2 regions of the Anaerobranca gottschalkii DSM 13577 genome follow, and region 1 is predicted to be linked to the other one. Evidence: riboswitches for the same ligand, from Rfam matches in the RefSeq annotation. Region 1 holds a riboswitch; the other holds the start of a gene.
The links. Region 1 has a riboswitch for lysine ahead of BMX60_RS06760 (Na+/H+ antiporter NhaC family protein). Riboswitches for the same ligand answer to the same signal wherever they lie in the genome.
Positions count from the first base shown of each region.

Region 2: it holds a riboswitch for lysine, as region 1 does, so the genes downstream of both, lysA (diaminopimelate decarboxylase) here and BMX60_RS06760 (Na+/H+ antiporter NhaC family protein) in region 1, are expected to answer to the same signal.

Region 1 is NZ_FOIF01000022.1:14,337-30,522, forward strand. Features, by position in the region: gene BMX60_RS06720 (SEC-C metal-binding domain-containing protein) at 1-398, shown strand, start outside; gene BMX60_RS06725 (HDIG domain-containing metalloprotein) at 432-983, shown strand; gene BMX60_RS06730 (hypothetical protein) at 984-2,543, opposite strand; gene rnr (ribonuclease R) at 2,674-4,785, shown strand; gene smpB (SsrA-binding protein SmpB) at 4,924-5,376, shown strand; RNA gene ssrA (transfer-messenger RNA) at 5,445-5,795, shown strand; gene BMX60_RS06750 (potassium channel family protein) at 6,130-7,182, shown strand; gene BMX60_RS06755 (Lon protease family protein) at 7,294-9,672, shown strand; gene BMX60_RS06760 (Na+/H+ antiporter NhaC family protein) at 9,714-11,312, opposite strand; lysine riboswitch at 11,396-11,573, opposite strand; gene BMX60_RS06765 (CBS domain-containing protein) at 11,724-12,107, shown strand; gene BMX60_RS06770 (protein adenylyltransferase SelO) at 12,256-13,716, shown strand; gene BMX60_RS06775 (2-hydroxyacyl-CoA dehydratase) at 14,151-16,186, shown strand, end outside.
Region 2 is NZ_FOIF01000033.1:4,414-20,599, forward strand. Features, by position in the region: gene BMX60_RS08170 (LTA synthase family protein) at 12-1,961, opposite strand; gene BMX60_RS08175 (hypothetical protein) at 2,109-2,378, opposite strand; gene BMX60_RS08180 (50S ribosomal protein L25) at 2,491-3,066, opposite strand; gene lysA (diaminopimelate decarboxylase) at 3,187-4,488, opposite strand; lysine riboswitch at 4,584-4,757, opposite strand; gene BMX60_RS08190 (hypothetical protein) at 4,914-5,204, shown strand; gene BMX60_RS08195 (ArsR/SmtB family transcription factor) at 5,305-5,658, shown strand; gene BMX60_RS08200 (heavy metal translocating P-type ATPase) at 5,685-7,796, shown strand; gene glpK (glycerol kinase GlpK) at 7,941-9,440, shown strand; gene BMX60_RS08210 (glycerol-3-phosphate responsive antiterminator) at 9,549-10,115, shown strand; gene BMX60_RS08215 (NAD(P)/FAD-dependent oxidoreductase) at 10,295-11,743, shown strand; gene BMX60_RS08220 (NAD(P)/FAD-dependent oxidoreductase) at 11,759-13,027, shown strand; gene BMX60_RS08225 (DUF1667 domain-containing protein) at 13,028-13,390, shown strand; gene BMX60_RS08230 (sigma-54 interaction domain-containing protein) at 13,409-14,800, shown strand; gene arsB (ACR3 family arsenite efflux transporter) at 14,986-16,050, shown strand; gene BMX60_RS08240 (arsenate reductase ArsC) at 16,073-16,186, shown strand, end outside.

The sequences.
Region 1 (16,186 bases):
AACTGTTGGAATTAAATCCAAATGATAACCAAGGGGTTAGACATATTCTTGTTCCATGTCTTGTAGAAAAAGGTGATATTGGGAATGCCCGTAAATGGTTACAAAAATATAATAGAGATAGTAGAGTTGAGGCATTGTATAATGATGCTTTAGTAAGATTTTTTGAACAAGGAACACCTAGAGCTGATAAAAGTCTAAGAAAGGCTATAAAAAGTAACACATATGTTCCCTATTATCTGTTAGGAAAAAAGGAGATACCTCATCAATTACCTGAAAGTTATTTACCTGGAGAAGAAGATGAAGGGATTATTTACAGTTATTTTGCTAAAAGTGCTTGGCAAAAGGAAAAGAAGGCTTTAGATTGGTTGCAAAGGGTTTGGAAAGATTTGCAGGATTAAGGAATTTAGAGAAAAGAAAGGAGTTAATAATAGATGGATAGAGATCAGGGTATACAGTTAATAAACCAATATGTTAAAAATAAAAATTTGATTAAGCATATGTTAGCGACAGAATTTGTTTTAGCCCAGGTTGCTAAAGTTTTAGGAGAAAATGAAGAAAAATGGGGTCTAGCAGGTTTACTTCATGACATTGATTATGATTTAACACATAACGAACCCCATAAACATAGTATTATTGGAGCTGAAATTTTAGAAAGCCATGGAGTTGATCCAGATATTGTTTACGCAGTAAAAGTACATAATGAAATCCATGGATTTCCAAGAAAATCCAACTTAGATAAAGCTTTATACAGCGCTGATCCCCTTACTGGTTTAATAGTAGCCAGTGCCTTAATACATCCTGATAAAAAACTAAATTCTATCGATACTGGATTTGTTTTAAATAGATTTGCTGAAAAACATTTTGCCAAAGGTGCTAACCGGGAGCAGATACTAAGTTGTAAAGAATTTGGTTTTTCTTTAGAAGAATTTATCCAAATAGGATTAAAGGGAATGCAGGAAAAACATCGGGAGTTAGGGTTATAATTATAAGCTCACTTCCTTTAAAAAGTTATTTTCATAAACTACCCCAGAAGTATTTCCCGGGATATATAAATTAGGATCGATAATTATTTTCTTTATATCTTCCTTAGTCTTTATCAAAGTCAATCCATCCCACTTATACAAAGTTTCGTTGTCTTCATAGACTAGAAGAATTTCTATAGGTCCTTTCCACCCTTTGTTTTTTTCTAAAAAATTACCTTTAAATTCACTTTTTTCCCATTCCACTTTAGTTAATTCTAAGGAACACTTGCTGTGTTTTTTAATAAAATTGTCAGTTAGCCATTTAAGGTCAAGGTCATATTTTTTATTTATTAGAGTGATAAGTTTAGTCCAACTTAGTTGCTGTTCTTGTTTTATTTGTTGAAGTATTTGATTAATTTTGCCATTAGATAGGAAATTAAGGGTATGGATAAGCAGAACATTTAAAGGATAATTGATTTCCCAGTCTCTTCCTAGACCATAGGAACTTTTTATTATTGATATATTTTCCCTGTAGCCGATGCTATTTACATAATTTTGTTGGAGTTTTGCTATCATTTGGTAGAAACATTCATCACCATATGTATCTTTGATTGTTAACAAAGCAGAATATTTAGTAACTCCATTTAGTAACCATATTTCATCGGGATGGGTTAAGGATAAGTTGTTCCACCAATATTTACTTAACTGGTGAACTAGATTGATAAAATAAAGTTTTTCCCGTTCTTTAGGGTTTTTCCCTTCTTCTTTTATTCTCTCTAATAAACTAGTAGGAATTATTATATTATCTCCATCGAAATAAATTTCAAAATCCCCTGGTATTATAGCAATATTTATCAGTAAATTATTAGGATTACCGTAGTTATCAAGGTATTTTTGGACTATTAATTTAGTTAGGTTTATTAATGTTCTTGCTTGATTGAGATATTGCCGGGGATACAATAAAGTTATAGTAATATCACCAATCGTTTCCGTTGTTTTTAGACTAGGGGTCATAATAAATGAAAGGTTACTGCTATCTCCACCAATAGTTAGGTGTTGCCCATTGTGTTTTAAGGTTTTTCTAATTATTTTACCTCCTGATATAATGTGTAAGCTTTGGGGAATAATTAAATTAACTTCTGAATAATATTTTCCATCTTCCGGTGTATAAGGGAATAACCTACCTCTATTATCAATTAAAATACTTTCACTATTGAAAGAAATATATTGACTTTGGGAACAATAATATTTGAAAGTTAAGGTTAAATCTAATGAAATGCTAGGTTTTATGGGCAGCTCTATAATTAACAGCTGAATGTTATTAAGAAATCTCAGAGGTTTAGTTTTAAATTTAAGGGGGAGCCCGAGATAGTTAATTTCAAAGGGTTTACAGTCACGGGATAATAAAAAGTGGATAGTTTGATTATTATTAGTTGGTCTAAATTTAATGGTAGTTTCAAATTCTACCAATCCTGTTTTTTCTGTCAGGTAGATTTTAGCTGATAGTTTAGTGATTTTTTGGGTAAATAGACCTAAAAACCTAGAGTAGAAGCTGGAAATAAAGGGACGGTAAAGGTTCATTCCATTACACCACCTTAATACAAATAATAAAAGTTTATTTGTTAAAATCTATTCAGGAAAAAATAAAAAATTCCTTTTTTATTAAAAAAAATAAATTATATTTTTTCAATATAATATTAGGAGGATTACTATGAGAGAAAAAATATTGCAATTCATGAAAGAAGAAGCGTATAAACCTTTGACATTAGAAGAATTGGTATCAACTTTAGGGCTAAAGGGTGAAGAAATTGTCATATTTCAAAATGTTTTAGAGGATATGGAAAGGGAAGGGGAAATAATTAAAACAAGGGCAAATCGATACGGCGTTCCAGAACGGATGAATCTAGTTGTAGGTATTTTGCAGGGGAACCCTAAAGGTTATGCCTTTTTAACCCCCATAAATCCTGATCTAGATGATGTTTATGTAAGTTCCACTGATCTTAATGGAGCAATGCATAATGATAAAGTTGTGGTAAGGTTACATAAAGGTGGATTTATAGGGAAACAAGAAGGAGAAGTTATCCGGATTCTTAATAGGGCCAATACTACTGTAGTTGGTACTTTTGTTAAAAGCCGTAATTTTGGTTTTGTGATACCTGAGGATAAAAGGATTGCTCAAGATATCTTTGTTTCTAAAAGTGATTTCGCTGGTGCAGAAAATAATGATGTAGTTGTTGTGGAAATTACAAGATGGCCAGAACCAAGGCGAAATCCAGAAGGTAGAGTTATTCAAAGGCTAGGGAACAAAAATGCCCCTGGTATTGATATTTTAGCTATTATGGCTAAACATAAATTACCTATGGAGTTTCCTAAAAGTGTCTTAGAGGAATTAAAGGATGTACCGGAAATAGTAAGGGAACAAGACTTAAAAAACCGGAAAGACTTTAGAAACTTACCTATAGTTACTATAGATGGTGAAGATGCTAAAGATTTAGATGACGCCGTTTACGTAAAAAAACAGAATAATGGTAACTTCTACTTAAGTGTCCATATCGCCGATGTATCTTATTATGTTCAGCCCAATACCGAAATAGATAAAGAAGCTTATTCCAGGGGTACTTCCGTTTACCTAGTAGATAGGGTAATCCCTATGCTTCCTGAAAAGTTATCTAACGGAATTTGTAGTTTAAATCCAAAAATAGATAGATTGACTTTATCATTAGAGATGGAAATAGATCCAACGGGGAAAGTTGTGGAATACGATATTACTCAAGGAGTAATAAAGACTGTAGAAAGAATGACATATACAGCGGTCAATAAAATTTTGGTGGATAATGATCATGAAACTTCTCAACGGTATAAGGATTTAATCCCGATGTTTAGGGAAATGCATGAATTGATGGAAATCTTAAATAATCGGCGGATGAAGAGGGGGGCAATTGACTTTGATTTTCCTGAATCAAAGGTAGAATTGGATAGTGAAGGTAAACCTGTTAGAATTGTGCCCCGGGAAAGAAGTGTTGCGGAAAAAATTATTGAAGAATTTATGCTAGTTGCTAATGAAACGGTGGCAGAACACATCGCCCGTATGGAACTTCCCTTTATCTATCGAATCCATGAAAAACCAGCTTTAGAAAAAATCACTACTTTAAATGAGTTTATTTATAATTTTGGTTATCATATTAAGGGCTCTGCAGATAATCTTCATCCTAAAGCTATCCAAGAGCTTTTGAAAAAAGTAAAAGGAAAAAAAGAAGAAAAAATTATCAATACAGTTGTTTTGAGATCAATGAAACAAGCTAAATATAGTGGGGAAAACTTAGGTCACTTTGGTCTAGCAGCCCAATATTATACCCACTTTACTTCACCTATTCGCCGTTATCCAGACTTAATAGTTCATCGGATTTTAAGGTGGTTATTAACCGGTCAATTAACGGAAAAGAGGATCAAAAACTTAAATAAAAATATGGCTATTTATGCCCTTCATACCTCAGTACAAGAGCGGAAGGCAGAAGAGGCGGAACGGGAAACATTAGATTTAAAGAAAGTGGAATACATGGAAAGGCATTTAGGGGAAGCCTTTGAAGGTATTATCAGTTCCGTTACCAATTTCGGTATGTTTGTGGAATTAGAAAACACAGTAGAAGGATTAGTTCACATTAGTACATTAATAGATGATTATTATCACTTTAATGAAAAGACCTATTCTTTAGTAGGGGAACGGACTAGAAAAACCTATAAATTAGGGGACAAAGTTAAAATTAGGGTAGCAAGGGTAAATAAAGAAGAAAAAAATATAGATTTTATTTTAATATCCCCTTGAAAAATTTCTCATATTATGATACTATAAAGTTACCCCAAAGTTATACCCATTAACCCTTTACCCGGACACACGGTACCCGCCGTGTGTCTACCCCTTTATGTAGGTTTTGTCCTATTTTTCCCTTGAGGTGGTGAAAAAATGAAAATTATAACAGAAAATAGAAAAGCGAGACATGAATATTTTATAAAAGAAACATATGAAGCAGGCCTTGTTTTAACAGGAACAGAGGTTAAGTCTATCCGCAATGGCAGGGTTAATTTAAAGGACTCTTTTGTAAGGATAGACAATGGTGAGGCTTTTGTTTATGGGATGCATATAAGTCCTTACGAACAAGGTAACCGTTTTAATCATGAGCCATTAAGGGAAAGAAAACTCCTCCTACACAAAAGGGAGATAAATAAATTATTTGGCTTAACTAGGGAAAAGGGCTTAGCTTTAATTCCTTTAAAACTATACTTTGTAAAGGGAAGGGTAAAAATGGAACTAGCCCTTGCTCAAGGTAAGAAACTCCATGATAAAAGGGCAGCTATTGCTGAGAAAACGGCAAAGAGGGAAATTGAAAAAGCCTTTAGAGAAAGGCAAAAAATTTAGTTTACAAAAGGGAGTAAAAATGTTATTATATAAGTTAAGGAACTTAAAAACCAATACAGCCCAAACATGGGGGCGTACTGGTTTCGACGGGGGTAGTTGATGCAGGAGTAGCGAGCCGAGGGCCAGGGCCTCGTAAAAAACTGGAACTTTAAAATAAACGCTAACAAAAATTTAGCTTACGCTGCTTAATTAAGCAGCCGTCTTATCTCCGGTTTGTCTGCAACTGGGGAATAAGGCGTCACAACCAGCAGACTACCTATCAAAAGTGCTTCGGTTTGATAGGGAAACTTAGAAGCTAGCACTTTTAAGACTTTGTCTCTAGAGGCTTAAAGGTGCGAAACTCAAAGTAGAGACTGCGCTCGGAGAGACTGCTGTTGAGATGCCTTCGGACAGGGGTTCGACTCCCCTCGCCTCCACCATAAATTTATATTGATACGATCTGTAAAGCCTTGAGTAAATCAAGGCTTTTTTTGCTATAAGTATAGAAAGGCGAAACGCTAGTAGTGGTGGTGCTATTTTAGGGTGGTCTTTTGAAACTAAAATTCATGTGGTAGCAGGTGTTCCTACCTGTGTTATGACAGGTAAATTAGCAGCTGATAAAGTAATTAAAGGTTAAAGAAATAAAAAATCTGGATGAAGAATTTTTGGCTATCCAGATTTTTTTGTTTTTAAGCAGGGTTTTAGGAAGAATTAGAGAAAACTAATATATATAGATATTCAAATAAATATTATAGAAGGAGATGAAGTAAATAGGTGAACATAATTGAGAAAAAACGTTTTTATTTTATAGTGTTTTTATTGCTTACCTTTATTTTTTTAGCTACTATCGGCTACAGTTACTTATTAGATGTTTCACTGATAGATGCTTTATATATGACTGTGATCACTATATCCACTGTAGGTTATGGTGAAGTGGCGGAAATGACTCCAACAGCTAAATTATTTTCTATCTTTGTGATTTTTTCAGGATTAGGGATGGTAGGTTATATTTTTACAAGTATCGGAGCTTATTTAATAGAAGGCATTTTTAATGAAATGTGGAGGAAAAGACAAATGCAGAGGAAAATTGAACAATTAAAAGATCACTATATTTTATGTGGAGCAGGAGATACAGGGGAAAGTGTCATCACAGAGTTTCAGAAAGCTAAAGTCCCTTTTATAGTTATAGATAGGAGAGAAGAAAAGGTAAATGAACTGATAAAAGAAGGGGTTTTGGCTTTACAGGGTGATGCTACCCATGAAGATGATTTAGCTAAATGCAGAATTAAATGGGCCAAAGGGTTAATTTCAACCTTAGCCACAGATGCCGATAATGTTTTCACTGTTTTAACTGCCAGGGAAATGAACCCAGATCTATACATCATATCCAGGGCAATAGAAAAAAATTCCCGACAAAAGTTAATCAGAGCAGGAGCTAATAACACTATTTCTCCTAATGAAATAGAAGGGAAAAGAATGGCAGCTTTGTTATTAAAACCGACCATAATTTCTTTTTTAGATATCATTACCCATGCAGGGGATGTGGAATTAGATTTAGAAGATGTAATAATTTGTTGTGATTCCCAATTAGCAGGAACAAAATTAAAAGATGCTAAAATTCCAGAAAAAACTGGTCTTATTGTTTTAGCTATAAAAAAAGGAGCAGAGAATCAGCTCCATTTCAATCCTAGCCCAAATGATGTATTAAATCCAGGTGATGTAATGGTTGTTTTAGGAAGGGAAGAACAAATTGGTAAGTTGCGGGAAATAGCAGGAGATACTGGGGAAAGAAATCCAGGAAATTTTTTCATCAAATGTTCTAAATGATTACTTTAATTTTAAATTATTTCCGATGAATTTTTGTAACCATTTTTGAATAGTTATATTTTATCTAGTAGTAGTGAACAGTAAATAATTTAAGAGAGGAGGGGAAAGGTTTTGGAAAAATATCGTTTAACTCCTGAACAGTTAACTAGTCACTGTAATATTGAAAATTTAGATTTTAAAACTACAGAAGATTTAGAGCCTTTGAAGGGTATTATAGGACAGGAACGGGCAGTAGAAGCTTTAGCTTTTGGATTGAGGATGAAGAAAAAAGGTTATAACATTTATATAGCTGGTCTTAGTGGTACTGGAAGAAGCAGTTATTCCCTTTCCATTACAGAAAAGTTGGCAGAAGAAATGCCTAAACCTGATGATTGGGTCTATGTCTACAATTTTAAAAATCCAGATCGACCAAAGGCCTTAAATATGGAGGCTGGATTAGGGATTCAATTTAAAAAAGATATAGAAGAAATGTTAGAAAAGTTACGGAATGATATCCCCGTGGCCTTTACTGGAACAGATTATGAAGTTAAGAGAAATGAGCTGTTAAAGGATTATCAACAAAAAAATCAAGAGATAATTGACCAGTTGAATGAAAAAGCTCTGGAGTATGGATTCATTTTTAAGGAAACAGAACAAGGTTTAGTGACAATCCCCTTGATAGATGGTCGCCCTATGAAGGGAGAAGAATACAATAATCTTTCATCAAAGGAAATAGAGGACTTAAGGGAACGGTCAAATAAATTAAATTTAGATACCTTAGAATTCTTTAATCAATTGAAAGGGTTAGAGGACCATTATAGAGAACTTTTTAAATTATTAGATACAGAAGTAGTTAGTAATTTGCTTAATTACCATATTAAAAAACTTGAAGAAAGATATGGGCAGAAAGAAGGAGTTAGGGAATATATAGAAGAATTACAAAAGGATATTTTAGAAAACATAACAAAATTTAAGAAAAAAGAAGGAAAAGAGGAATTAGCTCAAATTTTTCAAATACCAATTAAAACCGATGAATCTTTCTTTAATAGGTATAAAGTTAATCTCTTTATAAATAATTCGGAATTAAAACATGCACCGATAATCCATGAAACTAATCCAACTTTATATAATCTATTAGGTATTGTTGAATATAAGAGTGAGATGGGTGCTCTAAAAACTGATTTTCTCCAAATTAAACCTGGTTCCCTTCATTTGGCTAACGGCGGTTTTTTAATTCTAAATGTTAGGGAGGTTTTGACTCAACCATTTTCTTGGGAAGGTTTGAAGAGGGCTTTAAAGACTGGAGAAATAAATATAGAGTCATTAAACAAAATGATGGGATATATTGTCACCTCAAGTTTAAAGCCAGAGCCAATTCCATTAGATATTAAAGTGATTTTAATTGGAGATTTTTACACTTATCATTTGCTATATAATTTAGATGAAGACTTTAGAAAACTTTTTAAAATTATGGCAGATTTTGATATTGAAATGACTAAAAATCAGGAAAACATTTATAAGATGGCAAAATTTATAGCAACCCATTGTGAAAAGGAAGGGCTAAAGCATTTTGATAAATCAGGTGTTGCAAGGGTTATCCAATACAGTTCTAGGCTTGCAGATCACCAACAAAAGCTCAGCTCCCGTTTTAATCAAATTGTGGAAATCCTTTATGAAGCTGATCAGTGGGCAAAACTAGATGGGGCAAAGGTGATTTCTAAAGTTCATGTCGATAAGGCTATACAACAAAAAATTTATAGGAATAGTAAATATGAAGAAAAGTTGAATGAAATGTTTAAAGAAGGAACATTGTTAATTGATGTAGATGGTGAAAAAGTAGGACAAATCAATGGATTAGTGGTTATGGGAACTGGAGAATACAGTTTTGGCAAACCTAGTCGAATTACAGTTTCAACATATAAAGGCAAACCTGGAATTATCAATATCGAAAGGGAAGTGAAAAAAAGTGGCAGCCTTCACGATAAAGGGGTACTAATCCTTAGTGGTTTTCTTGGTGATAGGTATGCTCAAAAGGAACCGATGTCTTTGACGGTTAGTATTTCCTTTGAACAGAATTATTCTATGATTGATGGTGATAGTGCTTCTAGCACTGAGTTATATGCCATACTTTCCAGTATCGCCGGAGTGCCTATTAAACAATCTATAGCAGTAACAGGCTCTGTAAATCAAAAGGGTGAAATTCAGCCGATTGGAGGAGTAAATGAAAAAATAGAAGGTTTTTTTGATGTGTGTAAGTTAAAGGGCTTAACTGGTAAGCAAGGGGTTATCATTCCAGTACAGAATGTAAATAACCTTATGTTAAAAGAGGAAGTTATTGATGCTGTAAAGAAAAATGAGTTTCATATTTATGCCATAAGTCACGTTGATCAAGGAATGGAAATTTTAACAGGGATACCGATGGGAGAGAAAGATAAAGGGGGAGAATACCCAGAAGGAACATTAAACTATTTGATTACTAAGAAATTGAAAGAGTTAGGAAAGACGGAATAAGGAATACCCCCTCAATCTAACTTAGATTGAAGGGGTATTTATTAAACAGGTTTTCCTACAAACCTCACTAAAAGGAAACAGCTAATAATTCCTAAGGATAGAGAAATCCATACAGGTATTCCTAAAGCAACTGGTAAATAACCTGCTACTACCGTTACAATACCTACTGTTATTGCATAATACAACTGGGTTTTAACATGGTGGAGGTGATCACACATAGCTCCCATTGATGAAAGAATGGTAGTATCGGAAATTGGTGAACAATGGTCACCAAAAATAGCACCGGTTAATACAGCACCGATACTAATTGTGATCAAGGTAGGGTCAGAGGACATTGTATTTGCAAGGGGGATAACTAAAGGCATAAGGATTCCCATAGTTCCATAGGATGTACCTGTAGCAAAGGAAATCACTGCTCCTAATACAAAGATTAAACTAGGGAGGAGAAAACTAGGCAATGTCCCTGATAAAATACTAGCTAAGTAAGAAGCTGTTCCCAACTCTTTTATAGTAGCGGACAATGACCAAGCTAGTAAAAGGATAGCACCGGTAATTATTAAAGACTTTACTCCCTCTAACCATGTATCGATAGCTTCCCCTATACCCATTATCCTCTGGGATACTGCCATGACAATTGCAATTATACTAGCTAAAAAGGCAGCTTGAAAAAGAACGATACTGGCATCTGAAGCACCAAAAATTTCCCTTAATGTAGAGAAAGCTAGAGGACTATTTTTAATCATCTCAATCAGTTCCAGCTCATCTCCTGACATTATCTCGGTATATCCACTATAGTAAAATCCTAAAAAGGCAAAGATGATTAAAGAACTAATAGGGATAATGGCATTCCAAATACTTAACTTTATTCCCTCTTTTTCTTGAATACTTGAGTTTTCTGTTGAAAGGAGGGGTTTGGCATCATCGGCTAAAACTTTTCCTAAATTCCTCGCCCTTTTCTCTGCTTTCAACATTGGGCCAAACTCTCTGGCTAAAACAGCTGTTAAAATGATAAATGCCATGATAAAAATATTGTAAAACCTATATGGTATTGTTTGAATAAAGACTTCATAAGCATTAACAGTTTGTCCAATGCTGGCGTAACCATCTTTAATTAAACTGATTTCATAACCAATCCAGGTAGAAATGATGGCAATACCAGCAATAGGGGCTGCGGTGGCATCGATGATAAAGGCTAATTTTTCTCTAGAGATCTTCATTTTATCTCCAACAGGTCTCATTATCGGTCCAACGATTAGGGAATTAGCATAATCATCGAAAAAAACGAAAAGTCCTAAAACCCAAGTTATAAGTTGGGTACTCTTTGCAGACTTTGCTTTTTTAGACAGTGATTCTGCAATTGCCTTTGCTCCTCCCATTTTTGAGATTAAGGCAATTAACCCTCCAATAGTCAGGCATTGAAGGATTACCCCGGCATTCCAAGGATCTGCCAAGGAAGAGAGAATCATATTGATAACTTCTAAAAAACCGTAAAAAAAGCTAAGTATAAATCCATGGGAATGAAGGCTTATTAGATAAGTTCCTGTCAATACCCCGATAAAAAGTGAAAACAAAACATTTTTTGTAATAAAGGCCAATAAAATGGCTACCACAGGTGGTAATAGGGTAAAAATTTCTGGCATAAAAAAACTCCTCCTTAATTTTGTTTTTTGGAGGAGAGACTATCAATGAAAAAGGTATATAGGCATAATAAAAATGACTAACCTTTTATGATAGCTCTCCACAAACTTCAGGTTTGTGACAGTTCTACATATCTTCTATGCAGAACCAGCTATAGAGTCTTAAAGCATCGACTCTATGCTTCGGCGATGGCTCCTTTCCTATACCCTCATTGTGCTTACCTCAGATATAGTACTATTAGACACCGCACCTCTATCATCTTTACCATATTAAGTTTTACACGAACTTTATTTTGCAACAGAATTGGAAAAATGTCAAGGGTTTTTATAAGGTCAAAACTTTTAGTAAATTAAGACTATTAAGCAGGATTTAACTATCCTAATGTTGAATGTATACATCAGGAGGTGGTTTTGATGAAGGTTAAAGATTTGATGAAAAAGGACGTTATTACTGTAGAAAAGGAAGAAACGGTGGAAAAAGCTTTACAAATAATGAATAACAATAATATTAACGGCATGCCGGTAGTAGATAGCTCAGGGAACTTAATTGGAATAGTCGTTAAAGCAGATATTTATAGATTTTTAATCGAACCTGGTCATTACGAGGTTTGCCCTGTAGATTGGGTGATGACTAAAGAAATAGTAGTTGTTTCACCGGAAGATTCCCTTTTAACTGCTGCTAAAACTATTAGGGAAAATGATATTATTGCAGTGCCAGTAATTGAAGGGACTAAGGTAGTGGGTATTTTATCTATAGAAGATATAGTTGATTATTGTATCAAAAATTTTTTGATGTAAAAGTCCCCTGTTTGGGGATTTTATTATATTTTTAATATCCATTTTAGTGGAGGCAAGATTTTAGAAGTTATTTTAGTATAAAGGGTTTATCTTTGCAAAAAAATATAACTAGTATATCTTTATCTATAAAATTTAAAGGAGAAATAAGATGGCAGAAAAAAATATTGGATGGAATTTTCAAAATAGCTATCCATCTTTGCCTAAAATATTCTATAGTGTAATAAAACCAACTCCAGTTTCTAATCCCAAACTAGCTATACTTAACCATAATCTAGGGAAAGATCTAGGTTTAGATACTGAAAAGTTAGCCCAAAAAGAAGGGATAGAAATTTTAGCAGGAAACTCAATTCCCCAAGGAGCCTTTCCTATAGCCCAATCATATGCTGGTCATCAGTTTGGCTATTTTACTATGCTAGGAGATGGTCGGGCCCATCTCCTAGGAGAACATATTACTCCATCTGGGGGAAGGGTTGATATACAATTGAAAGGTTCAGGTAAAACCCCTTATTCTAGAGGGGGAGATGGAAGGGCTGCTTTAGGACCGATGTTAAGGGAATATATTATTAGTGAGGGAATGTATTTCTTAGGCATTCCTACTACAAGAAGCTTAGCTGTTGTTATTACTGGAGAAAAGGTATTTCGAGAAAAAGAATTACCTGGGGCAATTTTAACTAGGGTAGCTTCTAGTCACATAAGGGTTGGAACTTTTCAGTATGGAGCTAGGTGGGGAACATTAGAGGAGCTAAAAGCTTTAACAGACTATACAATAAACCGCCATTTTCCTGAAGCCTTTTCATCAGAATCACCTTACCGATACTTTTTAGATGAAGTGATAAGAAGGCAAGCAAGACTAATTGCCAGTTGGCAACTAATTGGCTTTGTCCATGGAGTGATGAATACTGACAATATGGCTATTAGTGGTGAAACTATTGATTATGGACCATGTGCTTTTTTAGATACTTATAACCCCAAAACTGTTTTTAGTTCAATAGATAGACATGGAAGGTATGCTTTTATGAATCAAGGGAAAATAGGGGCATGGAATTTGGCGAGATTTGCTGAGACATTATTACCTTTACTAGATTCCGATGAAGGTAAGGCTTTGGAAATTGCTCAATGCTCTTTAGATAAGTACTTCCAATTATTTGATAGTTATTGGCTTAATGGAATGAGGAAAAAGCTTGGATTATTCAATGAGGAAAAAGAAGATAAACAGTTAATCCATACTTTGTTGGATATTTTGGAAAAGTATCAAGGTGACTATACAAATACCTTTAGAGCATTGACTTTAGGGGATTTGCAAGATGAATTATTACAAAAACAGGAATTCAAATATTGGTATAATAAATGGCAAAATAGACTAAGGAGACAACCTCAAGGAAAAGAAGAAGTAGAAAGGTTAATGAAAAGTGTAAATCCAAGTATTATTCCCCGTAACCATAGAGTAGAAGAGGCTTTAGAAGGGGCGGTGGAAAGAAACGATTATTCTGTAATGAAAAATCTCCTTAAAGCTCTAGAAAAACCCTATAACTATGATGAAAATAACGACTATTATATTTCTCCTCCACCAAAGGGATGTCCACCTTATAGGACTTTTTGTGGAACATAGTCTATTAAAAAGATCTTCCTTTAAGAAGATCTCAGTTTGTAGACAAAGTCATTTTTTAAAGGCTGTGGTAATTAAACATTCTAACAAAGTCTCCGTCGAGATTTAAGGCTTCTATCTAATAGGAAGAAGGGTACCGCTCTAATTCGCCATCCATGGCTCAATAGAGCTTTCGGAACGTCCTGTTCCTCACCCCTTCTTCCTTTTATCTAATCAGCTCTTAAATCTATCTCCTCAACTTAATCGTATCTTTATTTAATTACCACAGCTGATGATGACTTTGTCTATAGTTTGTCTTCAGTCTGAGATCTTCCTTTAAGAAGGTCTTTTATTTTTAAAAGACTAAAAATTGTAGAAAAAGCAGGAAAAAACTTAAGCTTAGAGAATAATTATTAAAATAAATAATTGTCAATTGGGTCTAATAGGAGTGATTTCAAATGGGAAAACTTCATCTCGGTTTAGATATCGGCTCTACAACAGTGAAGGTTGTGGTACTCAATGAAAGATTAGAACTAATCTATAAGGACTATCAGCGACATTTTTCCGATGTAAGGAAAACAGTTGTTAAATTACTACAAAAAACATATAGTATCTTTAAAAATTCTCCTTTAACTATTGGGATAACTGGTTCTGGAGGAATAGGGATTGCTGAAATTTTAGGAGTCCCCTTTATTCAAGAAGTAGTTGCTTCAAGTAAAGCTTTAAAAAGCCTTTACCCTTATACCGATGTTGCTATCGAATTAGGGGGAGAAGATGCTAAAATTTTGTACCTAACTAATGGAATCGAACAAAGGATGAATGGGACCTGTGCAGGTGGAACCGGCTCATTCATCGATCAGATGGCTGCTTTGTTAAAAACCGACCCACAAGGTTTAAATGATCTAGCAAAAAACTATAAAACTATTTACCCCATTGCAGCCCGCTGTGGGGTTTTTGCCAAAACCGATGTTCAACCTTTGTTGAATGAAGGAGCCAGTAAAGAAGATATTGCAGCCTCAGTGTTTCAAGCAGTTGTTATCCAAACTATAAGCGCTTTAGCATGTGGTAGGCCGATAAAGGGCAATGTGGCTTTTTTAGGAGGGCCGCTGTATTTTCTGTCAGAACTTAGAAAGAGATTTGTAGAAACATTAAACTTAAAGGAAGAACAGGTTATATTTCCGAAGAATTCTCAAGTTTTTATTGCTATGGGAGCTGCCCTTTCACAAATTAATAGTCAAGAAATAGCATTTAATAAGTTAATCAGTAGATTACCTAAACTCGAAGATAGTGGAAAAGAAAAAAGTAATAGCTCCTTGCAACCTTTATTCTCAAATGTTGAAGAGTATCAAGAATTTATTAAAAGGCATGGGAAAAATAGTGTTGAAAAAAGAGGGCTTACAGATTACAGAGGAAATCTTTACTTAGGGATTGATTCTGGTTCAACTACTACAAAAGTTTTATTAATTGATGATCAAGGGGCAATAGTATATTCCCATTATGGCAGTAATGAAGGAAGCCCGTTAAAATCCACTATTAAAGTCATTGAGGATATTTATAGTAAACTTCCCCAAGGTGCAGAAATTACCTATTCGGCGGTAACTGGCTATGGAGAAGGCTTAATAAAAGCTGCTTTAGGGGTAGATATAGGGGAGATTGAAACAGTAGCCCACTATAAAGCTGCGGAATTTTTCTGCCCCGGTGTTGATTTTGTTTTAGATATCGGTGGACAAGATATGAAATGTTTAAAGGTGAAAGATGGAATAATCAGCAGTATTTTATTAAACGAAGCCTGTTCCTCTGGATGTGGTTCTTTCTTAGAGACCTTCGCCAGTTCTTTAGGGATAAAGGTAGCAGATTTTGAAAAAGAGGCGATAAAATCACAAAAACCCGTCGATTTAGGAACAAGATGTACCGTTTTTATGAATTCACGGGTTAAACAGTGCCAAAAGGAAGGGGCAGAGGTTTCCGATATATTAGCAGGCCTAGCTTATTCTGTGGTAAAAAATGCCCTTTATAAAGTTATAAAAGTAAAAAGAAGTGAAGAGTTAGGGGAAAAAATAGTGGTTCAAGGAGGTACTTTCTTTAATAATGCAGTCCTTAGAGCCTTTGAATTAGAAACAGGAAGAGAAGTTATAAGGCCAGAAATTGCAGGGTTAATGGGTGCATTTGGTGCTGCATTATTAGCTAAGGAAAGGTATAAAAAAGGAGAAAAATCTTCTTTAGTTAAAAAGGAAGATTTAGAGAAAATTAATCCCCAAGGAAGCCATAGTAGATGTAGTTTATGTCCTAATAATTGTTTATTAACAATAAATAAATTCCCTCAAGGACGATATATCTCTGGAAACAGGTGTGAAAAACCATTAGGGAAAGGAAAAGGGGAAAATAACCTTCCTAATCTTTATCAATATAAATTAGAACGGCTGTTTTCCTATCCCCCTTTAGCTATAGAAAAAGCCAAAAGAGGGGTTATCGGAATACCGCGGGTGTTAAATAT
Region 2 (16,186 bases), on a different contig from region 1:
TGACGGGATTTTTATCTTATACCATTCAGTACTTTGCTATAGTAATCATTTTCTAGTATTAAACGGGAGAAATAGAATTTGTTTTGAATGATACGGGAAATCCTTTCTACATAATCATCATCTACTTCTACCTCTTCATTAGGGATAAATTTTCTCGTTCGAGCATTATATCTTCCTTTATCGGTAATAAAACTCATGTTACGGAAGAACACTAAAGGTTCAGAATCTGAGAAAATATCCCTTCCCATTAAAAGTCGGGAATCAAATTCAAGTCCCATTAAATTAGAAATAGTAGGAATAATATCTATACCCCATGCCGGATCATCTATCCTTTTAGGTTCCATTCCTTTAACATACATTACCAGTGGACTTTTATGAATATCAAAATCTCGGTCAACATAAAAACCTGATAATTCATCGATAGTATCATGTTCTAAACCATAGGGATAGTGATCTGTACTCATTACAATTAAAGTCCTTTCAGCGATACCCGCTTCTTCTAATCTTTCCAGGAGATATTCTAAAGCCTTATCTAATTCAATCTGAGTTGCTAAATATGCCTTGGCTTGAGTAGATAATGGTAGATGTTCTACTAATTTCCGATTTTTCATAGCCATATTGTTCCCTATGAAGTTGTACTGTAAATGACCGCTTACTGTCATATAGTAAGCATGGAAAGGTTCATTGTTGATATATTCATCAACTGTTACCTCCATCATTTCCAGGTCTGATGCTGGCCATACCCTTTTTACATCTAAGCCATTGCCAATTCCTTTATAATCGTAACCCATATTAGGATGGGATAGATGTCGACCGTAGTAGGTATAGGTGTGGTTATGGTAAGCCACCGTTTTATAACCTAGATTCTTTAATTGATTCCCCATAACAAAGGGTAGGGAAATGTTGGAAGAAGCCCTAAAACTCCAAACACCACTTTTAGGTATTAAACTGGTAAGCCCCATATATTCTCCGTCAGAGGTACTGACATCCCAAAGGGGAACATAGAAGTTAGGGAAATAAAAGCCTTCATGGACCAGCTTATATAAAGTAGGGGTTATTTCTTTATTTATAGCAAAGGGTGCTAATGATTCGGCAGTTATCAAAATTAAGTTATATCCTTGGAAAATTCCGGTATATTCATTTTTAGCGGTAGGTTGAAGGTTTTTAAAATACTCATGCATTAACCTAATGGTTTCATCTTTCTCCTTTTCAATTAGATAATCAAAATCGATGTTTAGTACATTATATTCCCTTTCTTTTGGCTCATCATTATCATCTGGATCATCATCGCCGGTATCTACTGGATCTGGGATAAAAACATCTACCACAGGGGTCCAGTTGGTTATCATCCTTTGTAAATCTAAGCGAATAGTAGTTAGCAGTCCTAAATTTTGCACAGAAAGGAGAGGATTACTATTTTTAAAGTAGAGATCATAAGGAGAATTGGTATATCTTCCCCCTTTATATACTGCCAACACTCCTGAAAGGTGTGTTAATATGATCAGTAAAACTAGCAAAAACTTAAGGTTGTATTTGATAGTTTTGCTAGAAATTATTTTTTTCCCTAGGAAAAATAAAATTAAAGCTGGGGTGAAAACTAAAATTACCCACTGGAGGTTTTTCCCTGTTACTAACAAAATATCTTTCCAAAAATCGCTGACTTGCCCGGCATTACTAGCAGAATATAAGTGATAGAAAGTCCTGAAGAACTGGTAATAAATTATTTGGGATGAGTAGATAATTGCTAAAACTACCAGAAAGATTACGGCAACAGCATGTTTAAGGAATTTTTTACTAAAAAAATTTAAAATTAAAAAAAATGCTGTTGCAAAAGAAAGGTTAAAGAGCAAAGAAATAAAAAAACCATAGGATAAAATAGATTTTACAGTAGTTATTCTCAGAATAAATTCCATAGTAAATAGGGAAAAGATCAAGTAAAATAATGTTTTAAAAGGTTTCATAATATTCTCACCTCAAGTTTAAGTACCTATAATTTTTTTCTTATGTTAATAATAAACTAAATTTATTAACAATTTTTTAAGGTGAAAGATAAAAATAAGTCCAATTAATTCCTTGAATGGAGTTAATTGGAACACTGACAGGCCTGTTTAATGTATTGCTTGAATATCAACATGTAATAAGCGATTTTTAGTTAAATGCTTCTGTACTTCTTTTATTTTCCCAGTAATTTCTCTATCTTCCAATTGGATAGTGATTTGATTTTTTAAACGACATTTTTCCAAAACCTTTCTTAGAGCTTGTTCTTCGAATTCAACATGGATCGTTTTTGAGTTACTGCCATAAATTACTCCAGGTATAAATCCTTTTGCTTTTTTACCTACTTCTCGCCTTCTTCCAATTAACAATACTGGGAGCATTTCTAATCCCCTCCTATTAACTTTTCTCCGTAAATTTTATTAAGATTCTTGAAATTTATGCATATTTAATAAAAAACCCTCAATTATCTTTTGGATAATTGAGGGTTATAAATTACTCTGGATTTCCTTCATTTATGGTATCTGTATTTTCGTCTAAATTATTATCAACTTCTAAAATTTCACCAATAATTTCTTCAGTTGAATTTTTTAGAGTTATATTAGCTGAAATTGGTAAATCTTTCACCTTGATAAAATCGCCTTTTTGTTTATCACTGACATCTACAATAATTTTTTCGGGAATATCTTCTAGTTTTCCTTTTACCTCAATTTCAGTTTTAAAGGTTTGTAAAATCAGCCTTTTTTGATGTAATTCCTCTATTCCTGTAAAAATAATTGGAACATCTAAATTAATTATCTCATCTTTAGGAACTACATGAACATCCATATGAATAGGCTTTTCCTTGTTCAATAAATCCCATTGAACTTCTTTAATAACTCCATAGAATTTTTTGTTTTCAAAATCTAATTGGATTTTAGCTTTTTCCCCAGCTATATTAAGTAATTTCTTAACTTTATTAAAATCAAAATTAACTGGGGTTGAAGAAAAATTTTTTCCATAAACTACACCAGGTAAATAGCCTGTCTTTTTCTTTAATCTTCTCTCAGCTTTTAAAACTATTTCACCCATAATTATCCCTCCTAAAAATTTTTTATTTCAGAAGACATAATTTGAATTAATAGTTTAGCTGATACTAGAAGCTATTATTAATTATATACATAATAAAGAACTAGTCAATAAGGGTATTTTCTATAATAAATGGTTAGGTATTTTATCTTTAGAGATTAAATCTTCATACTTCTCCCTTTCAACAATTACGTGGGGTTTACCGTTACTTATCAGTACTACTGCTGGTTTAGGTAAACGGTTATAGTTACTAGCCATAGAATAATTGTAGGCACCGGTATTTAATACTGCTAATACATCCCCTGGTTTAACATATGGGATGTTAATATCCCAAATTAATATATCACCTGATTCGCAACATTTTCCTGCAATAGTGGCAGTTAGTTCTCTATTAGCATAAGGGCGATTAGCTACAATGGCTTCGTATTTGGCACCATAAAGGGCAGGTCGGGGATTATCAGGTAATCCTCCATCTACACTTATATATGTCCTAACATTAGGGATTTCTTTAATAGACCCAATAGTATAAAGGGTGATTCCAGCTTCGCCAATGATCCATCTACCTGGTTCAATGATAATAGTAGGTCTTTCTAACTTTAACTTGCTGCAATTATCTTCAATACTCTTCATTATTGGATCAATGAAAAAGGAAATAGGTTTTGTTTTTTCCCTTGTGCTATAGCTAATACCAAATCCTCCACCTATGTTAAGCTCTTTTGTAATAAATCCCATTTTATCTTTTAGATTTTTCATAAGTCCTGTTACTATGTTTAATGCAGCGAGATATGATTTGTTATCAAATAACTGGGAGCCTATGTGAAAATGAAATCCCATAAGTTCTAGATTTGGAGAATCTATAGTTTTTTTAAGGGCAAAGTTTAGAGACTCTTCTTCGATACAGATACCGAACTTTGAATCAATTTGTCCTGTAGAAATATATTTATGGGTTTTTCCGGGAACTCCAGGATTTATCCTAAAGAGAATTTTTACTTTTTTATTTTGCTCTTTAGCAATATTTTGGAGGATTTCTAACTCGTATAAATTATCAACTATAATCCTCCCTACATTATTATTAATGGCAAGTTCCAGTTCTTCAAAGGATTTATTATTACCGTGGAACATTACTTTTTCCATAGGGAAATGGGCAGAAATAGCTGTAAATAATTCTCCCCCTGATACTACGTCAAGTCCCAAACCTTCCCTTTCAATGATTTTACACATAGCCAGAGTTAAAAAAGCTTTACTAGCATAAGCTGCTTTGGTATTAGGGTATTTATTTAAAAAATCATTCTGTATTTGAGAACACTTGTATTTAATAAGATTTTCAGAAATTACATAAAGGGGAGTTCCGAATTCCTTAGCTAATTCCACCGTATCTAGATTATCAAAGATATAATGTCTATCTAGTTGTTTTTGTAAATACATAGATTACATCTCCTTATTATTAAAATTAGGTAACAAAAAAAGACCAAGGAAAAGGAAACTCCAAGGTCTATATACACCATAAAGTCCTCCCTTCTTCTTGAAATAGCGCTCCACAGTGAAAACACTGTGACAGTCCTAAGGCTCTTAACCTTAGGCCCAGGGAATATATTTGAGGTATATTCCCTTCGGCGGTATTTCCTTTCCCCAAAATTCATCGTCTTTCGAACTCCCTTAAGGTACTGATAAATACCGCGACCTCTACCTCATGTCAAGAAATGAGGCGAATATTTAATTGTATTAAGAAATAGTCTACAATAAAGGAAAGAGTGTGTCAATGGGAAAGAAAAAAAATTAATTTTTTATAATACATTTTAAAAGATATTAATATAGTATTGTATAAAACTCTTTAAAAGGTGGTTTGGATGATGTTAGCTAATATTTTAATTGTTATAGGTCTGATTTTAATAGTTATCGGATATCTTTTTTGGAAAAAAATATATATTGAAATTAAAGGTGAGGATTACGGAAAAATATTAGAAAGGGAAAAAAACTTAGAGGTTTTAGGTGAAAATCTAGTATATTTTGCTTTGGGAATTTTGGTTCTAAGTTGTCTTTATAAATTCCTTTCCATTTTAAATACAAAAATAACTTTTGGAGGGATTATTTTATTTGGTTTAGTCTTTGCTGTCAGGTATAATTTCCAAATCCAAAAATAATTTTTTAAGAGAAAAAATATTGACAAGAATCTTTACTTATCATATTATTTTTTTAGATAAACATATGAATATTTGTTCATATGTTCACTGGAGGTGTAAAATGGAAGATTTTAAATGTGGGAGCAATATAATCCATGAAGATATAGTTGATAAAGTAAGGGACGAAATGTTAGAAGAAGATAGATTTTTAGATCTAGGGGATTTTTTTAAGCTTTTTGCAGATCCTACAAGATTAAAAATTCTTTATGCTTTGTCAAAGGAAGAAATGTGTGTTTGTGATATTTCTGCTTTACTCCAGATGTCCCAATCGGCAATTTCCCATCAATTAAAGGTACTCCGGTTAGGGAGGGTGGTCAAAACTAGAAAAGAAGGAAAAGTTGTCTATTATTCCTTAGATGATGATCATATTGATAAGGTACTTAAACAGGGGTTAGAACATATATTGGAAAAGTAGAGGAAACCTGGGAGGTAGGGTAAAAAGTGGCTAAAAAAATAGAGTTTCAGTTAGAAGGTTTAAATTGTGCTAGCTGTGCAACTAAAATAGAAGAAGGGATTAAAGAAATAGATGGAATAGTAGGTTCGCAAATTAATTTTGTAAATAAGGTTTTAAAAATAGAGTTAGAAGATACTAAAGATTTTAATGAAAAAATAGTAGATAAGGTTCAAGAACTGGTGGATATGATAGAGCCAGGGATCGTTGTAAAGGAAAAAGAAGTAAAGATAGAAGAACATCATCATGATTTATTAGGAAAAAATGAGTTAATTAAAATTATATTAGGTGGGGGATTATTTGTTTTACCAATTGTTTTTACCTGGTCTAATTTTTTAGAATTTCTCATATTTTTTATTGCATATATATTAGTGGGACATGAAGTGTTATTTAAGGCAGGGCGAAATATTGTTAAAGGGCAAGTTTTTGATGAAAATTTCTTAATGACCCTTGCTACCTTAGGAGCCTTTGCTATAGGGGAATTTCCAGAAGCTGTTGCAGTAATGCTTTTTTATAAAGTTGGAGAATATATTCAAGGGTTAGCTGTGGATAGGTCTAGGAAATCTATTGCAGAACTAATGGATATAAGGCCGGACTATGCAAATCTTAAAAAGGGTGAGGATATCGAAAGGATAACTCCAGAGGAGGTTCAGGTTGGAGATCTCATAATAGTTAAACCAGGGGAAAAAGTTCCATTAGATGGCATTGTTATTGATGGCAATTCAGTATTAGATACTTCAGCGTTGACCGGTGAATCTTTACCTAAAGATATTTCGGTAGGGGATGAAATCCTCAGTGGAAGTATCAATATAAGTGGGGTATTAACAGTTAAAGTTACTAAAGAATTTAACCAATCCACTTTATCTAAAATATTGGATTTGGTGGAAAACGCTAGTAGCAAAAAAGCCCCTACGGAAAATTTTATCACTAAGTTTGCTCGGTACTACACTCCTGTAGTAGTAGGTATTGCCTTATTGATCTCTATATTGCCCCCTTTATTTTTACAAGGTGCTACCTTTAATGACTGGATTTACCGAGGGCTAATTTTTTTAGTAATTTCTTGTCCTTGTGCCTTGGTAATTTCGATTCCCCTAGGATTTTTTGGGGGAATTGGAGGGGCTTCTAAAAAAGGTATTTTAGTAAAAGGTAGCAATTATCTTGAAGGATTAAATAGTGTTAAAGTGGTAGTATTTGACAAAACCGGAACTTTGACTAAGGGAACATTTAAAGTAAAAGAAATAGTTCCTCAACACCCATTTACAAAAGAAGAAATTTTAGAGCTTGCGGCAATAGGTGAAGGATTTTCTAATCACCCTATAGCTCTATCGATCTTAAAGGAGTATGGAAGAACTATAGATAAAAATCAAATTGTAGATTATCAAGAGGTAACTGGACAAGGGGTTAAGGTTCAAACTGAAGATAAAAATTTACTCATTGGCAATAAAAAACTTATGGAAATGGCAGGGATTTCATATGAAAATGTAGAAGAATTAGGGACCATAGTTCACATAGCAGTAAATGGTCAATATGCTGGATATATTTTAATAACAGATGAAATAAAAAAGGATGCTGCTAAAGGGATAAAAGGACTTAAAGATTTAGGAGTTAAGAAAATAATAATGCTCACTGGTGATAATCAACAAATAGGGAAAAAAGTTGCTGAAGAAGTGGGAATAAATGAGTATTATTGTGAACTTTTGCCCCACCACAAAGTTGAAATAGTGGAAAATATCTTAAAAACATTAGACAAAAATTCTAAGTTATTATTTGTAGGGGATGGAATAAACGATGCCCCTGTATTAGCAAGGGCTGATATAGGTGTAGCTATGGGTGGAGTAGGCTCTGATGCTGCCATTGAAGCAGCAGATATAGTTATTATGAATGATCAACTAAATCAAATACCATTAGCTATTAAAATAGCTAAAAGAACGAGAAATATAGTTTGGCAAAACATTGTATTTGCTTTAGGTGTAAAGGGGTTAGTTTTAATCTTAGGAGCTTTTGGCTTGGCTACCATTTGGGAAGCGGTATTTGCTGATGTGGGAGTAACAGTAATTGCAGTATTAAATGCAGTAAGGGTGCTAAAGGTAAAAGGGCTATAGCACCCTTGTTCTTTTTTACCAATTGTGCTATGGTGGATTTATATAGATGTTGGGAAAAAATCGCAAGGGTAAATAAAAATGTCAGGCATAGATCCGTAAATGTTTGGCACGAATTTTGCAAAAAATTAAAGTGAGGTGAAAAAAATGGACAAAAAGTATATCTTATCGTTAGATCAAGGGACAACAAGTTCAAGGGCAATAATTTTTGATCATGATGGAAACATTGTCGCAGCATCACAAAAAGAGTTTACTCAAATTTATCCTAAACCAGGTTGGGTAGAACATGACCCAATGGAAATTTGGGGAACTCAAAGTGGTGTAGCTAGAGAAGTTTTAGAAAAAGCTGGAATAAGTCCTTTTGAGATTGCAGCTATCGGTATTACAAACCAAAGGGAAACTACTGTAGTATGGGATAAAAATACTGGCAAGCCAGTATACAACGCAATTGTATGGCAATGTAGGAGAACTGCCAATATTTGTGATGACTTAAAATCTAAAGGGTTAGAAGAATATATTAGGGAAAATACCGGTCTTGTAGTAGATGCATATTTTTCAGGAACAAAGGTTAAGTGGATTTTAGATAATGTGGAAGGTGCTAGAGAAAAAGCAGAAAAAGGGGATTTGCTCTTTGGTAATATCGATACTTGGTTAATTTGGAATTTAACCAGGGGGAAAGTTCACGTAACTGACTATTCCAATGCTTCTAGAACCATGTTGTTTAATATCAAAGAATTAAAATGGGATGAAAAGATTCTTGCTGAACTAAATATACCTCTTTCTATGTTACCAGAAGTCAAACCTTCAAGCTGTGTTTATGGTCATACAGATGAAGCTACATTCGGCGGAGCCATGATTCCTATAGCTGGAGCTGCCGGTGATCAACAAGCTGCTTTATTTGGGCAAGCTTGTTTCCAGCCTGGAATGGCAAAAAACACTTACGGAACAGGTTGCTTCATGTTAATGAATACTGGTGAGAAAAGAGTTCCATCTAACAACGGGTTATTAACTACATTAGCTTGGGGAGTAGACGGTAAAGTAGAATATGCCTTAGAAGGTAGCATCTTTATAGCTGGAGCAGTAGTGCAATGGCTAAGAGATGAACTTAAAATTATTAGAGATGCCCAAGATACTGAGTATATGGCTACTAAAGTAAAAGACTCCAATGGAGTATACTTAGTCCCAGCCTTTGTTGGTATGGGTGCACCTTATTGGGATATGTACGCTAGGGGAACAATAGTTGGTTTAACAAGGGGAGCTAAAGCTGAGCACATCATCCGTGCAGCTTTAGAGTCAATTGCTTACCAAACTAGAGATGTTTTAGAAGCTATGCAAGAAGATTCTGGAATTGATTTGCATACTTTAAAAGTTGATGGAGGAGCAGTGGCAAATAACTTTTTAATGCAATTCCAAGCAGATATTCTAGGAGTTCAAGTTGATAGACCTCAAGTAACAGAAACTACAGCTCTCGGTGCCGCTTACTTAGCCGGTTTAGCAGTAGGTTTTTGGAAAAATAAAGATGAAATTGCTGCCAAATGGAGTGTTGATAGAATATTCCATCCACAAATGGAAGATGGGGAAAAAGAGAATTTATATAGTGGTTGGAAGAGAGCTGTTGAGAGAGCATTAAAATGGGAACAAGAATAAAATAATTTAAGCTTAGCTATTAACGGGTTATTTTAAATGTTGTATTGTAAATGACTTGGTATTCACTTATAATTAAATTAACTAAGTTATTTACAAAGGAAGGATATTATGAGCTCTATTATAATAGAAAGAATAGAAGAAAACCCAATAATAGCTGCAGTTCAAAATGTTGATGATTTAGAACTGGCAATTTCTTCACCTGTAACTACAATTTTTCTATTATGTGCTGATATATTTAATGTTAATTTACTTGTTGAAAAGATAAAGGATGCAGATAAAAGTGTTTTAATACATATAGATTTTTTAGAAGGTATAGGGAAAGATGCTAAAGCTATCGATTATATAATTCAAGTTATCAAACCCCATGGAATTATCAGTACTAGAAGTAGCCATATTAAGTTAGCTAAAGAACGGGGTATATTTACTATTCAGAGGTTCTTTCTAATAGATAATAAATCCTATGAAATGACGATAAAAAGTTTAAAATCTTTACAACCTGATATGATAGAAATTATGCCAGGTGTAATGCCAAATATAATTAACAGAATTTCTAATGAGATATCAACACCTATCATTGCTGGAGGATTGATAAAAACTAAACAAGATATTATGGATATATTAAAAGCTGGGGCAATAGGAGCTTCTACCGGTAACAAAGAATTATGGTATCTATAGTTCTGTTATGAGAAAATTGAAATTTGTGTATTTACTTTATTACTAAAAAATGTTATTATATAATTAATTAAATATTCAGGCTGAGATTAGGAGAGCCGCACATTACAAACCTACAAATAGTAGGTAAGTTTTGTGTGGCTTTTTTTCTTTATCAAATTTTAATTAGGGGAGATGAAAATATGTATGATGTTACAATTATTGGTGCTGGTATAGTAGGTACAGCTATTGCTAGGGAACTTTCTAGGTATGAGCTAAAAGTAGTTTTAGTGGAAAAAGAAAGTGATATAGCAAATGGAACAACTAAAGCGAATAGTGCTATTGTTCATGCCGGTTATGATGCGGTACCAGGTACCTTAAAAGCTAAAACCAATGTATTAGGAAATAGTATGTATCCTAAGCTTTGTCAAGAATTAGAAGTACCTTTTAAACAAATTGGTTCCTTTGTCGTCGCATTTAACGAAGAAGAGGTGAAAGTCTTAGAAAGACTTAAAAAACAAGGGGAAGAAAATGGAGTTCCTAATTTAGAAATTTTACCTAAAGAAAAGGTTTTGGAAATGGAACCAAACTTAAGTGACCAAATAATAGCTGCTTTATATGCCCCAACTGGAGGTATAGTTGGTCCATTCGAACTTGCTATAGCTTTAGCAGAAAATGCAGTGGAAAATGGAGTAGAAGTAATCTTAAATAGTCCTGTATCTAAGATAGATAAAACAGAAGAAGGTTATAAAATTCAAGCTGGAGAAAGGGTACTCAACACAAAATATGTGATTAACTGTGCTGGTCTTTATGCTGATAAAGTAAATAACTTAATCAATGAAGAATATTTTAAAATTCAGCCTAACAGAGGAGAATATAACCTCTTTGATAAAACAGTAGGAAACTATGTAAACAAAGTAATTTTTCAGACCCCAACACCGATAAGCAAAGGGGTAGTATGTTTACCGACGGTACATGGTAACTTTTTAATCGGACCAACTTCTGATTACGTAGAAAGTCCTCAAGAATTACAAACAACCGGTAAAGGTTTAGCAGAAGTCAGGGAAAAGGGATTAAAGGTTTTACCTAACTTCCCCTTCAATAAAGTAATTACCTCTTTTGCTGGCCTTAGGGCAAAAGTAGAGGGTGGAGACTTTATCATTGAAGAAGTTAAAGATAATAAAGGTTTTATCAATGTCGCTGGTATTGATTCACCGGGATTAACGGCAGCACCAGCTATTGCATTAGAAGTAGTACAGATATTAGAAAAAATTACTGGTGGATTAAAGGAAAAAGAGAATTTCATTAGGGAAAGAAAGGGAGTAGTTCATTTTATGGAACTATCTCCAGAAGAAAAGGCAGATTTAATTAAAAAAGATCCTAGATATGGTAGGGTAATTTGTCGTTGTGAAAGTATTACCGAAGGAGAAATTGTAAATGCCATTCACCGGCCAGTGGGTGGTAGGACCCTCGATGGAATTAAAAGAAGGGTAAGGGCAGGAATGGGAAGGTGTCAAGGAGGTTTTTGTGCACCAAGGGTAATGGAAATTCTAGCCCGAGAACTAAAGGTAGATATTACCAGCATAGTTAAAGATGGGAAAAATTCATACATCTTAACTGGTCCTACCAAATCCAGAAAAAAGGATAACTAAGAAGGGGGAAGAGAGATGCTAAAATACGATATTGTAGTAATCGGTGGCGGTCCTGCTGGTTTGGCTGCAGCTATTGAAGGAAAGAAAAACGGTGTAGATAATATTTTGGTTATCGAAAGGGATAGAGAATTAGGGGGAATCCTTCAACAGTGTATCCACAATGGGTTTGGGTTACATGTATTTAAAGAAGAACTGACTGGTCCTGAATATGCCGAAAGATTTATCAATGAACTTAAAGAACAAGGTATCCAGTATAAATTAGATACAATGGTCCTTGAAATTACCACAGATAAAAAAATTAGAGCTATTAATACTAAAGATGGATATATTGAAATAGAAGCAAAGGCAATAGTTTTAGCCATGGGTTGTAGGGAAAGAACTAGAGGGGCTATAAATATACCAGGTACAAGACCTGCTGGAGTATTTACTGCGGGAACTGCCCAAAGATTTGTTAATATGGAAGGATATATGGTAGGAAAAGAAGTTGTGATTTTAGGTTCTGGGGATATTGGTTTAATTATGGCTAGAAGGATGACTTTAGAAGGGGCAAAAGTCCATGCAGTAGTTGAGTTAATGCCATATTCTGGCGGGCTTACGAGAAATATAGTTCAATGTTTAGATGATTTTGGTATTCCTTTATATTTGAGTCACACCGTTATAGAAATAAAAGGAAAAGATAGGGTGGAAGAAGTAGTAATAGCCCAAGTTGATCAGGATAGAAAACCAATACCTGGAACAGAAAAAACTTATAAATGTGACACATTACTCCTTTCTGTTGGTTTAATTCCTGAAAATGAGCTTTCAATTAATGCAGGAATTCAGTTAGATCCAATAACTGGTGGGCCTGTAGTTAAGCAATCAATGGAAACAAGTATCGAGGGAATATTTGCCTGTGGAAATGTTGTTCACGTCCATGATTTAGTTGATTGGGTTACAGAAGAAAGTAGAAGAGCAGGTAAAAATGCAGCAAAATTCGTATTAGGTAAGCTAAAAACTTGTAATAAACCAATAAAGACTATTGGGGAGAATGGAATTAGATATATAGTTCCTCAAGTAGTGGAATTAGAGAATATAGAAGATAAGCTGACTTTGATGATGAGGGTAGATAATATTTATCATAATGCAAAACTAGTAGTAAAAGATGGAGATAGAATAATAAAAACTATTAAACGAAATCATTTAGCACCAGGAGAAATGGAAACAGTTAATTTATCCTTAAAAGAGTTGGAAAATTTCAGTGGAGAACAATTGAAAGTAACCCTTGAGTTTGGGGAGGTGAAGTAAATGGGTAAAAAGAACTTAACTTGTATTGCTTGTCCTTTAGGATGTTCTTTAGAAGTAGAAAGGATTATAAATGGTGTTACTAGTTATAATGTATCAGGGAATAAATGTCCTAGGGGAGTAGATTATGCTATAAAAGAAATGACAAATCCTACTAGGATGGTGACATCTACAGTGAAGATAAAGGATGGTTTATTACCTAGAATACCGGTGAGAACATCTAAACCAATTCCTAAAGAAATGATTTTTAAATGTATGGAAGTATTAAATGATGTGGAAGTTAATGGACCAGTTAAAGCTGGAGATGTTATTATTAAAAACATTTTTGACTTAGATGTAGATATTATAGCCAGTAGAAGTATGTAAAGAATGGGTGGGGGAATTATGAGAAACAGCAAAGTCACTTTTATAAATACCGATATCAAGTTTAAAGAATTTAATAAACAGATTTATGATCAATTATTTGGGAAAATGTCAGATGGAGTTTTGGTAATAAATTCTTCGGGGTTAGTGGAATACTTAAATCCTTCCTATCAAAAAATTTTTGGGGTTAGTGACTTTGCTATGAAGGGAAGGAGCATTTATAATACAATTAATGATGACATAGTTTTAACATCATTAAAAAATAAGAAGAATTTAAAAGGTTATGTATATCATCCGGAAAAAAACAGGAAATACCGGGTGATAACTAGTGTTTTCTTTGAAGAGACCTTATTTAAAGGAATATTAGCCATTTATCATGAAGAAGATAGTTTCGAAACTTTTTATAGAAAGAGCATTAAAGATAATAAATCGTTAAAGATTAATCCAGCTTTTGCATATATTATTGGAAATAGCAAAGAGATTAAAGAAGCAATAAGGATAGCAGAAAAAGCTGCAAAAACTAATGCTACAGTGTTGATAAGTGGTGAAACGGGAACTGGTAAAGGGGTTATAGCAGAAGCTATTCACAAAGCGAGTCAACAATGGGATAAGCCCTTTGTTAAAGTCAATTGTGCAGCTATTCCATATAATTTATTAGAATCAGAGCTGTTTGGTCACGAACAAGGATCCTTTACCGGTGCCATAAAAAAGAAAATAGGTAAATTTGAACAAGCAAATGGTGGAACAATTTTTTTAGATGAAATAGGGGATATGCCTATCGACATGCAAGTTAAGGTTTTGCGGGTGATTCAAGAAAAAGAATTTGAACGGGTAGGAGGAAATGAAAGTATAAAATGTGATGTTAGGATAATAGCTGCTACCCATCGAAACCTTAAAGAATTAATGGAACAAGGCCTTTTTAGGGAAGATTTATATTACAGATTAAATGTTATACCTATCTATGTGCCCTCCCTAAAGGAAAGGAAAGAAGATATAATAGATTTGACATATCACTATATGAATAAAATAGGTAAGGAAATAGGTGTTTTACCTAAAACTTTAGATAGAGAAGTAGAAATGGCTTTTGCTAGCTATGACTGGCCTGGAAATATCAGAGAGTTAAAGAACTTAATAGAACGGCTAATGTTAATAGTAGACCATTCTATTATTAGACTTTCTGATTTACCACCTGAGATATCCAAAACCTATGAATTAAATATTCCTAAGTTAGAACGAAAGTCTTTAATAAACTTTAATTTAGATGGAAATCTAGCTAGTATGGAAGAATACGAAAAAGAGATAATTAAATTAGCTTTAGATAAATATGGTAGCTTTAATGGGGCAGCAAAGGTTTTAGGATTAACCCATAAAACAGTGGCAGCAAAGGCTCGAAAATATAATTTGATAGATTAACCTGTTTTTCTGTAGAGGTGTTAATTTTTAACGCAAAATTAACACCTGTTTTTCTTATTATTCATTGACACTATAACTAAAATAAGATAGTATATGAGTAAAAGGGAATATAAGCATATAAGAAAATTGTATTGCCAGTAAGTTTAAATGGGAAATATATTAGTAAAACAAAGGTGTGGATTCTATTGAAAGAAAATAATTCAAAGGGATTAGGTTTTTTTGAAACTTATTTAACGGTTTGGGTTGCGTTGTGTATAGTGATAGGTGTATTCATAGGACAATATTTACCAATAATTCCCCAAATCTTAAGTAAGTTTGAGTATTATCAAGTTTCGATTCCAGTTGCAATACTGATTTGGTTTATGATTTATCCTATGATGTTAAAAGTTGATTTTGATAGTATAGTTAAAGCATTAAAAATGCCTAAAGGTTTAACTGTAACCTGTGTTACTAACTGGTTAATAAAACCATTTACTATGTATTTCTTTGCATATTTATTTTTGAGGATAATCTTTAGACCTTTAATACCAGAAGACTTAGCAATACAATACGTAGCAGGTGCAGTTTTACTAGGTGCGGCTCCTTGTACCGCTATGGTTTTTGTTTGGAGCCATTTAACTAAAGGGAACCCAGCATATACTTTAGTGCAAGTAGCTGTAAATGATTTAATTTTATTAGTTTTATTTGCACCAATTGTAATTTTATTATTGGGAGTAAGTAATATCGTGGTACCCTACGAAACCCTAGTACTCTCAGTGGTTTTATTTATTGTGATTCCTTTAGTTGCTGGATATCTGTCTAGGAAATATGTTATTAACAATAAGGGAGAAGAATATTTCAACAATGTGTTTTTAAGGAAATTTGATAATATAACTATTATAGGGTTACTGTTGACACTAATTTTATTGTTTTCTTTCCAAGGAGATGTAATAATTAATAACCCGCTACACATTTTGTTAATTGCAATTCCATTAATTATCCAAACATTTTTTATTTTTATAATAGCTTATGGATGGGCAAAGGCTTGGAAACTCCCCCATAATATTGCTTCACCTGCTGCCATGATTGGAGCAAGTAACTTTTTTGAATTAGCGGTAGCTGTAGCTATTTCCTTATTCGGTATTGAATCAGGAGCTGCTTTAGCTACAGTAGTAGGAGTTTTGGTGGAAGTACCTGTTATGCTTGCCCTTGTCAGAATCGCTAATAGAACACGGCATTGGTTTCCTAAAGAAGTTAATATAGTTGAATAAATATTAAAAGAGGTGTAAAAGGATGAAGAAAAAAGTCGCTTTTATTTGTGTGCACAATTCTTGTCGTTCCCAAATGGCAGAAGGATGGGCAAAGAAATTAGGTAGTGACATTATTGAAGCTTATTCTGCTGGTACT